3 regions of the Streptomyces sp. NPDC087906 genome follow, and region 2 is predicted to be linked to each of the others. Evidence: riboswitches for the same ligand, from Rfam matches in the RefSeq annotation. Region 2 holds a riboswitch; each other region holds the start of a gene.

Region 1 (3,266 bases), on a different contig from region 2:
GCCGTCACGAGCAACGGGTCTCACATCCGAGAGGATCGTGCAAATACCCGCCAGCATCTGTCTAACGTTTCCGCAGGTCAAGCGCGTTCAATGGAATTACACATTCCAACAACGCGGAAGAAGACCACCATGAATGCCACGTACGGTTTCAACGCCACCCTGACCGCCAAGCCCGGAGCGGGTGGCCAGTTGGTCGACCTGCTGCTGACCGGTCTGGACGAAGGCAGCCCCGGCGCCAGCGAGTACTGCGTCGTCTATCTCGTCTCCCGCTCCGCCTCCGACCCGGACGTCGTCCATGTCACGGAGGGCTGGACCAGCGAGGAGGACCACCACCGGGTCTTCTCCGGTGAGGCCGCGCAGGCCATCGTGGCGCGGATCGGCGGGCTGCTGGCCGAGGAGTCCGCCTACACGGACTACGTCCCGGTGCGCGGCAAGGCCGCGTTCTGACCCGTAGCCACCGCCCGCGCCCTGTGCCCTCCCCCCCCGTGCCCTACGAAAGGCCCCGCCATGACCACCGCACGCCCTGAGCTGGACCCCGAACTGCGTCGCCTGCTGGCCGACATGCCCCTCATGTCCGAGCTGAGTCCGGAGATACTCGCGCAGGTACGCCCCTTCTCCTCGGCGCCCGTCGAACCCCTCCTTGCCGACCGGCAGGTCGACCGGCGGGAGGTCACCGTGCCCGCCAAGGACGGCACCCCGATCCGGCTCTCGGTCTTCAGCCCCGCGAGTGGTGATCACCCCTCCGCCGCGCCCTGTGTCTACTGGATGCACGGCGGCGGGATGGTCATGGGGGACCGCTTCTCGCAGATCGACATCCCGCTGGAGTGGCTCGACGCGCTCGGCGCCGTCGTGGTTTCCGTCGACTACCGGCTCGCACCCGAGGCCACCGGGACGACGCTGGTCGACGACTGCTACGAAGGGCTGCTCTGGACCGTCGGGCACGCCGCCGAACTGGGCGTCGACCCCGCCAGGATCGTCGTCGCGGGGGCCAGCGCCGGCGGCGGCCTCGCCGCAGGTGTCGCCCTGCTGGCGCGCGACCTCGGCACCCCGGCCCTCGCCGGCCAGGCCCTGATCGGTCCCATGCTCGACCACCGCAACACCTCCGTCTCCAGCCGCCAGTACTCCGGTGTCCCCGGCGTCTGGACCGGCGAGATGAACGCGTTCGGCTGGCGCTGCGTCCTCGGCGATCTCACCGGCGCTGACGTCTCCCCGTACGTCTCACCCGCCCTGGCGGACGACCTCTCGGGGCTGCCGACCACCTATATCGACACCGGCTCCGCCGAGGTCTTCCGCGACGAGGACGCCGCCTACGCCGCCGGGATCTGGGCGGCAGGGGGTCAGGCCGAACTGCATGTCTGGGCGGGTGGCTTCCACGGATTCGACGCGCTGTACCCGCAGGCCGACCTCTCGGCCACGGCCCGCCGGACCCGTACCGACTGGCTCACCCGCGTCCTGGCCCCGGACGGGGCACCGGACAGGGCCCCGGACGGGGCCCCGGTGACGGACCAGGCCATGGACTAGGGCACGGCCGAGGACACGGACCAGGCCACCCGAGCGTGCCCGACCCCGGCCCGGATCACGGGCAAGGGTGCGCGCGGGCCGTTCTTCCCTCTAGGCTGGTCGTGCGACTGGTTGGCCCTGTCCGCCAGAGAGGGCTTCGTAAGAGGGAACCCGGTGAGAATCCGGGACTGCCCCGCAGCGGTGAGTGGGAACGACCGCCGTCATACGCACTGGACCCGGCCGGGTCTGGGAAGCGACGGCCATTAGGTGTCCCGTGACCTTCACGAGACGAGCCCGCGAGTCCGAAGACCTGCCCGTCGCCCGTGCGCGACCGATCGCGCGCGGACATCCCGGTGACCTCGTGGGCGGGTCGGCGTACACATCGAGCGGTACTCGCGGCGGCGCAGCCTCGCGGGCCGCCCGGTCGGTCCGTCCCTTCGCGTCCGCGGTCCCGTCCCCGGGACACCAGGACACATCTCGCGAAGGAGAGTTCCGTGACAGCGAAGCCCGCAGCCGCGGCAGCACGCGCCACCGTCCACGGCTACCCCCGCCAGGGTCGCAACCGTGAACTGAAGAAGGCAGTCGAGGGGTACTGGAAGGGCCGCGTCAGCGCCGACGCCCTCCGGGAGACCGCGGCAGGTCTGCGCCGTTCGAACTGGCAGCAGTTGGCCGAGGCCGGTATCCACGAGGTGCCGTCCGGTGACTTCTCGTACTACGACCATGTTCTGGACACCAGCGTCATGGTCGGCGCTGTCCCCGAGCGGCACCGCGCGGCGGTCGAAGCCGACGCGCTCGACGGGTACTTCGCGATGGCCCGGGGCAACCAGGACATCGCCCCGCTAGAAATGACCAAGTGGTTCGACACGAACTACCACTACCTCGTGCCCGAGCTGGGCCCGGACACCGTCTTCACGGCCGACTCCGGCAAGCAGGTCACCGAGCTGGCGGAGGCCGTCGCGCTCGGTCACACCGCACGCCCGGTCCTCGTAGGCCCTCTCACGTACCTGCTGCTCGCCAAGCCCGCGCCCGGCGTCGCCGCCGACTTCGAGCCGCTGACCCTGCTGGACCGGCTGCTGCCGGTGTACGCCGAGGTGCTGGCCGATCTGCGGGCGGCCGGCGCCGAGTGGGTGCAGCTCGACGAGCCCGCGCTGGTCCAGGACCGCACCCCCGCCGAGCTGGCCGCCGCCGCCCGCGCCTACCGCGACCTGGGAGCCGCGACCGACCGGCCGAAGCTGCTCGTCGCCTCGTACTTCGGACGGCTCGGCGAGGCGCTGCCGGTCCTGGCCAAGGCGCCGGTCGAAGGACTCGCCCTCGACTTCACCGAGTCGGGCGCCGCCAACCTCGATGACCTCGCAGCCGCCGGCGGACTGCCCGGCAAGCGGCTGGTCGCCGGCGTCGTCAACGGCCGCAACATCTGGATCAACGACTACGAGAAGTCGCTGGCCACACTCGGCACGCTCCTCGGTCTCGCCGACCGGGTCGACGTCTCGTCGTCCTGCTCGCTCCTGCACGTACCGCTGGACGCCGACGCCGAACGCGACATCGATCCGCAGATCGTCCGCTGGCTCGCGTTCGCCCGGCAGAAGACCCAGGAGATCGCCGTCCTGGCGCGCGCCCTCGCGCAGGGCACTGACACCATCGCGGCCGAACTCGCCTCCAACCGCGCCGATCTGGCCTCGCGTGCCGGGTCCGCACTGACCAGCGACCCCGCCGTGCGGGCCCGTACCGCTGCCATCACCGACGCCGACGGGCGGCGCTCGCAGCCG
Region 2 (3,266 bases):
CCGCCCGTACAGGTCGCGGGCCGGGATCGTCCTGATCGCGAGGCCCGCCGCCTCGGCCGCGCGGTACGCCGTGTCGAACGCGTCGCCCCACAGGTCGACCAGCTCGGGCACGTCTGAGGGTGAGAACAGCGACCAGTCGGTGTCCGCCTCGACGCGTCGCATGAATTCGTCGGGGATCCAGTGCGCGAGGTTGAGGTTGTGCGTACGGCGTGCCTCCTCACCGGTGTTGTCCCGCAGTTCGAGGAACTCCTCCAGGTCGGCGTGCCACGTCTCCAGATAGACGGCGGCGGCGCCCTTGCGCCGGCCGCCCTGGTTGACGGCGGCGACCGAGGAGTCGAGCGTGCGCAGGAACGGCACGATGCCGTTGGAGTGCCCGTTGGTGCCGCGGATCAGCGAACCCCGGGAGCGGATACGGGAGAACGGGATGCCGATGCCGCCCGCGTGCTTCGAGAGCCGGGCCACCTGGTGGTAGCGGTCGTAGATCGAGTCGAGTTCGTCGGCGGGGGAGTCCAGCAGGTAGCAGGAGGACATCTGCGGGTGCCTGGTACCGGAGTTGAACAGGGTCGGCGACGACGGCAGATAGTCCAGCCGGCTCATCAGCCGGTAGAGGGCGGCGACTTCGTCCAGCGCGGCCGTACTGTCGTCCTCGGCGAGCCCGCACGCCACGCGCAGCATGAAGTACTGCGGGCGCTCGAAGACGTGGCGGGTGATCGGGTGGCGCAGCAGGTAGCGGCTGTAGAGCGTACGCAGCCCGAAGTACCCGAACCGGTCGTCGGCGGCCGGGTCGACGAGCGCGTCGAGCCGCTCGGCGTGCAGCGCCACGAAGCGGGCCGTGGCGTCGGCGATCAGCCCCTCGGTGTGTCCGACGCCGACCGAGGCGGAGAACGACACCGCGCCCTGGCCCGCGGCCTCGTCCGCGATGGAGCGGGTCAGCAGCCGGGCGGCGAGCCGGGAGTACGCCGGGTCCTCGGAGATCAGCCCGGCGGCGGCCTCGGTGGCCAGCTCACGCAGGCCCGCGGCGTCCGATCCGGCGTGCCGCCCCCGGAGCGCCGCCGCGGCGACCTTGCCCGGGTCGGTGTCGGGCAGATCGGCGGTGAGGTCCGTCAGCGTACGCAGCAGTGCCTCGCCTGAAGCGGCGGTGTGCGTGGCCGGACGGTCTGGCGCGATGGTCACGTGATGCTCTCCCTCGCTCGGACCGGGTCCGGCGGGCAGGAGGCAGGCGTACGACGGACCGCACCCGGAGCAGGGCGCACCGCCGTGTCCGCCGGCCCTACCGCGGGGCCCGGGACGTCTCGACGCCCGAATCGGCCGACCCGGACGCACCGCCGGCAGGTGTTCGGACTCGCGGGGTACGACAAAGCGCACCACAGCACACCGTTGCGGGACAGTTCCGGATTCGCACCGGATTCCCCTGTGTCGACAGCGAGACGAGCATACATCTGGTGGACGTTCCGGGAGCCACCCCCCACATGTTGTGTCGCGGCGAGTTTCGTCTGCTCGCTGTCAGCGCTGTGTCAGCGATTTCCGCTACCGTCCTGGAGACAAGGAGGTGTCCCCATGGCGGCGGTCGAAGGCAGGCACGGGATTCTTCCGGAGGAGTTCGACGAGGCGACCCGGGTACTGGCGAGGACCACTGAGGGCGTCCGGCTGGAACTCATCGACGGACGGATCAGGAGCAGGGCCGTGCCGGACGGTTCCCGCGGGCGCGTCGTTCAGTGGCTGACACGTATCTGCATGAGAGCGCGTCCTGAGCTGTGGCTCCATCCGGGGCAGGGGCTGAAGGTCCAGACGTATCGCAACGGCCGTGCTCGCCCGGACGGTGCCCTGGCGCCCAGCGGCGCTTTCGTCGGCCAGGGCGAGTGGGGCGACCCGGAACGGGTCCTGATGACCGTCGAGGTCACGTCGTACGACTCCGACACCGACGACCGAGCAGCTCAAGGAATGGGTGCGCTGAGGGCAGCGAAAACGGGCCGCCGGTGGTGCCGGCGGCCCGTTCCTGTCGCGGTTTCGCGGTGGCTCAGTGGGCCGGTTCCGCCGGGGTCGTCAGGGGGAGTTCGGCCTTGACGTCCGGGTCGCCCGCGTCCGCCGTGTAGTCCGACGCGCTCGTCTCGTCGATGCCGTCCGGTGCCTTGACCGCGCGCAGGATCAGGGTGAGGACCACCGTCACCACCACGTTCAGCACGAACGCGGTGAGGCCGATGTAGCCGATCTCGCCGAGGCCCGGGATCTCCTTCGACGAGCCGCCGAAGTGCTTCTGGGTCGGGCTCGCGACGCCGTACGCGGCGAGCGTCCCGTAGACCATGCCGACCGCCCAGCCCGCCAGCAGGGCCCAGCGGTGGAACCAGCGGGTGAACAGGCCGCCGACCAGGGCCGGCAGGGTCTGCAGGATCCAGATGCCGCCCAGGAGCTGGAAGTTGATCGCTACGGTCGGGTCCATGCCGAGGACGAAGACCAGCGCGCCCACCTTCACCAGCAGGGACACCAGCTTGGAGACCTTGGTCTCCTGCGCGGGGGTCGCGTCCGGCTTGATGAAGTCCTTGTAGATGTTGCGGGTGAAGAGGTTCGCCGCGGCGATCGACATGATCGCGGCCGGCACCAGCGCGCCGATGCCGATCGCGGCGAACGCGACGCCCGCGAACCAGTCGGGGAACATGTTCTCGAAGAGCTGCGGGATCGCCAACTGGCCGTTGTCGACCTTGATCCCGGCGGCGATGGCCATGAAGCCGAGCAGCGCCAGCAGCCCCAGCATCAGTGAGTACAGCGGCAGGATCGCGGTGTTGCGCCGGATCACGTCGCGGCTGCGGCTGGAGAGCGTCGCCGTGATCGAGTGCGGATACATGAACAGCGCGAGCGCCGAGCCGAGCGCCAGCGTCGCGTACCCCCACTGGCCGGCTTCGGGGGGCGCCAGCGCGCCGCGCGGTTTGCCGGTGGCCGGGTTGACCTTCGCGAAGGCGTCGCCCGCCTTGGCGAAGATGTCGTCGAAGCCGCCGAGCCGGATCGGGATGTAGATGATCGCCACGAGAATGACGATGTAGATCAGACCGTCCTTGACGAACGCGATCAGCGCGGGCGCCCGCAGCCCCGACGAGTACGTGTAAGCGGCGAGCACGGCGAACGCGATGAACAGCGGCAGGTCCTTGACGAACCAGTTGGTGTCGTTGCTGCCGCCGATGCCCATCACGTCGAGCACCGACTGGATACCGACCAACTGGAGCGCGATGTATGGCATCGTCGCGAGGATGCCGGTCACGGCGACCGCCAGGGAC
Region 3 (3,266 bases), on a different contig from region 2:
CGACGACGTCCTGCCAGGCCTGCCTGACCGCCTCGTCGTCCACGGCGGCCGGCCGCCGCGAGGGTGGCTGGGACCGTGTCGTGGGCGGCTGTGTCCGGTGCTCTGTCATGCGCAGATCCTGTCAGGCGGGCCGCAATTCGGGCAGTGCGGTGCGGTCCGCGGCCCGCCTTGCGGTCCACCCGGGACAGAGACACCTCAAATACCGGCCTAGTTCATCTTCCGTTCACTCTGATTCGATTGCCTGAACCGCATGGAGCACCTCACGCTGCTGCTCGCGATCGTGATCGCGACGGCTCTCGTGTTCGATTTCACGAACGGTTTCCACGACACCGCCAACGCGATGGCGACGACCATCTCGACCGGCGCTCTCCAGCCAAAGATCGCGGTGGCCATGTCCGCCGCCCTCAATCTCGTCGGCGCCTTCCTGTCGGTCGAGGTCGCCAAGACCATCTCCGGCGGCCTCATCAACGAACAGGGCATCAGGACCGAAGTCATCTTCGCCGCACTCGTCGGCGCCATCCTGTGGAATCTCTTCACCTGGCTGCTGGGCCTGCCGTCCAGCTCCTCGCACGCCCTCTTCGGAGGTCTGATCGGCGCCACCCTGATGTCCGTCGGTACGTCGGGGGTCAACGGCGGGGTCGTCGTCACCAAGGTGCTCATCCCGGCCCTCGCCGCGCCGGTCGTCGCGGGGCTGGCGGCGACGGCCGCCACCCGGCTGACGTACCGGATCGGCCGGCACACCGACGAGAAGGACACCGCCAAGGGGTACCGGGCGGGGCAGATCGCCTCCGCCGCTCTCGTCTCCCTCGCCCACGGCACCAACGACGCGCAGAAGACGATGGGTGTGATCACCCTCGCCCTGGTCACCGGCGGTGTGCTGGCGCCCGGGTCCAACCCGCCGCTGTGGGTCATCGTGTCGGCGGGCACGGCCATCGCGCTCGGCACCTACCTCGGCGGCTGGCGCATCATCCGCACCATGGGCACCGGCCTCACCACCCTCAAGCCGCAGCAGGGCTTCGCGGCCCAGACCAGCGCGGCGACCGTCATCCTCGCCTCCTCCCACCTCGGTTTCTCGCTCTCCACGACACAGGCGTGCTCCGGTGCCGTGATGGGCGCGGGGCTCGGCCGCAAGGGCGGGGTGGTCCACTGGTCCACCGCGACCCGGATGGCCGTCGCGTGGTGTCTGACCCTGCCCGCCGCGGGTCTGGTGGCGGCGGGCGCCGAGTTCCTGACCGGACGGGGCCCCTGGGGCGTCGCCGTCGTCGCCGCGCTGCTCGTCCTGGTGTCGGCGGGGATCTGGCGCGCCTCGCGCCGCCGGCCTGTGGACGCCACGAACGTGGTCGGCGCTGCGGACGACGTGGTTCCGGTGTCCGTCGGACTCCCGCAGGATCTGACGGCCACGATCCCGGCGCCCGCTGCCGCACCCGCAGCGGCGGCTCCCACCACAGCGGCCTCGGCCACGGCGTAAGGACGGAACAGCATGGAAATCGACTGGGCGGCTCTCGGCTCCGTCTTCGGGGTCAGCCTGGTGGCCACCGTCGCGCTGGTTGGCCTGTTCACCCTCGGGGTCATCGGCCTCTCCAAGCAGGGCTCGGCGACCGCCGTGTCCGGCGCGTACGCCTGCTTCGCCCTGTGCGCGGCGGCCGTCGCGTACGGGATCTTCCTCATCGTCGCCTGACCGGCCCCCGCCCCGCACCGCACCGTCCCGCTCACCCTCGACCGCAGGTCAAGGGTGAGTTGACGGCTGTTCTCGCAGCGTGGTGGACTGCCGAGACCGAAAGGGACCGGTTCGCGCCGGTCCCGCGGTGGCAAGCAGAGGAAGCCGGTGCGAATCCGGCGCGGTCCCGCCACTGTCACTGGGAGAGCGCGACGCCCAGGAGCCAGGAACTCTCGCCGCCGCTTCACGTCGAGCCGGGGCGCGGACCCTGAGTGAGGACACTTCGCCATGCCTGGCCGCGGTCCAGCCGCCGAGCGGGTCTTCGCCTACGGCGCCACCGCCGGACTCCTGGCCGACCTGCTGTTCGCCGACCCCCGGCGGGGACACCCCGTCGCCGCCTTCGGACGCTCGGCGGGCGCCGTCGAGCGCGTCCTGTGGCGCGACCACCGGGGCTGGGGCGCCCTGCACACGGCGGTGTGCGTCGCGAGCGCCACCGGCGCCGCCGCGCTCGCCACCCGCCTCGTACGCGACCGGCGCACCGCGTCCGTCGTACTGACCGCCGCAGCGACCTGGGCGGTCGTGGGCGGCACCTCCCTGGGCCGGGAGGCGCGCGCCGTCGGGGCCGCGCTGAGCGCCGGGGACACCGAGCGGGCCCGTACGCTGCTCCCCCGGCTCTGCGGGCGTGATCCGCAGGCCCTGGACGAGCGGCAGATGGCACGCGCCGTGGTCGAGTCCGTCGCGGAGAACACCTCCGACGCCGTGGTGGGCGCGCTCGTGTGGGGCGCGGTCGCCGGGGTGCCGGGACTGGTCGGGTTCCGCGCCGTGAACACCCTCGACGCGATGGTCGGCCACAAGTCCGCCGCCTACCGCCGCTTCGGCTGGGCCTCGGCCCGGCTCGACGACCTGGCCGGCTGGCCGGGGGCCCGGCTCACCGCCGCGCTGGCGACCGCCTGCGGCGGCGACCCGCGCGGCGCGCTGCGGGCCGTACGCGCCGACGCTGCCCGCCATCCGAGCCCCAACGCGGGCCCGGTGGAAGCGGCGTTCGCCGGTGCGCTGGGCGTACGGCTCGGCGGCACCCTCGCGTACGGCGGCCGGGTCGAGCACCGGCCGGTGCTGAACGGGGCGGCGGGACGTCCTGTCGAGGTCGCCGACATCGAACGGGCGGTACGGCTCTCCCGGCGCGTCACCTGGCTCACGCTCGGCGTCTGCGCGGTGGGCCGGTTCGCGGCCAGGAGGGGGTCGATATGAGGGGCGGTGGGCTGCTGGTCGCCGGCACGACGTCCGACGCGGGCAAGAGCGTCGTCACGGCGGGAATCTGCCGGTGGCTGGTGCGCCAGGGGGTGAAGGTCGCGCCCTTCAAGGGCCAGAACATGTCGCTCAACTCGTTCGTGACACGCGAGGGCGCGGAGATCGGCCGGGCCCAGGCGATGCAGGCACAGGCCGCGAGGGTCGAGCCGACGGCGCTGATGAATCCGGTGCTGCTGAAGCCGGGCGGCGACCGCACCAGTCAAGTGATCCTCATGGGGCGGCCGGTGGGCGAGCTGAGCGCACGCGGCTACCACGGCGGCCGGCAGGCCGAGCTGCTCCGGCCCGTGCTGGACTGCCTGGA

Evidence for each region. A riboswitch is a leader RNA that binds a small molecule or an ion and turns the genes downstream of it on or off. The one in region 2 is predicted to bind cobalamin.
Region 1: it holds a riboswitch for cobalamin, as region 2 does, so the genes downstream of both, metE (5-methyltetrahydropteroyltriglutamate--homocysteine S-methyltransferase) here and ACZ63I_RS23560 (ribonucleoside-diphosphate reductase subunit alpha) in region 2, are expected to answer to the same signal.
Region 3: it holds a riboswitch for cobalamin, as region 2 does, so the genes downstream of both, ACZ63I_RS34565 (cobalamin biosynthesis protein) here and ACZ63I_RS23560 (ribonucleoside-diphosphate reductase subunit alpha) in region 2, are expected to answer to the same signal.

The regions. Positions count from the first base shown of each region.
Region 1 is NZ_JBVJLC010000005.1:165,614-168,879, reverse strand. Features, by position in the region: gene ACZ63I_RS16935 (putative quinol monooxygenase) at 130-447, shown strand; gene ACZ63I_RS16930 (alpha/beta hydrolase fold domain-containing protein) at 508-1,521, shown strand; cobalamin riboswitch at 1,613-1,832, shown strand; gene metE (5-methyltetrahydropteroyltriglutamate--homocysteine S-methyltransferase) at 1,995-3,266, shown strand, end outside.
Region 2 is NZ_JBVJLC010000008.1:95,886-99,151, forward strand. Features, by position in the region: gene ACZ63I_RS23560 (ribonucleoside-diphosphate reductase subunit alpha) at 1-1,173, opposite strand, end outside; cobalamin riboswitch at 1,311-1,436, opposite strand; partial or broken gene ACZ63I_RS23565 (Uma2 family endonuclease) at 1,558-1,929, shown strand; gene mctP (monocarboxylate uptake permease MctP) at 2,018-3,266, opposite strand, start outside.
Region 3 is NZ_JBVJLC010000021.1:1,314-4,579, reverse strand. Features, by position in the region: gene ACZ63I_RS34580 (class II aldolase/adducin family protein) at 1-109, opposite strand, end outside; gene ACZ63I_RS34575 (inorganic phosphate transporter) at 251-1,468, shown strand; gene ACZ63I_RS34570 (hypothetical protein) at 1,481-1,678, shown strand; cobalamin riboswitch at 1,790-1,912, shown strand; gene ACZ63I_RS34565 (cobalamin biosynthesis protein) at 1,946-2,905, shown strand; gene ACZ63I_RS34560 (cobyric acid synthase) at 2,902-3,266, shown strand, end outside.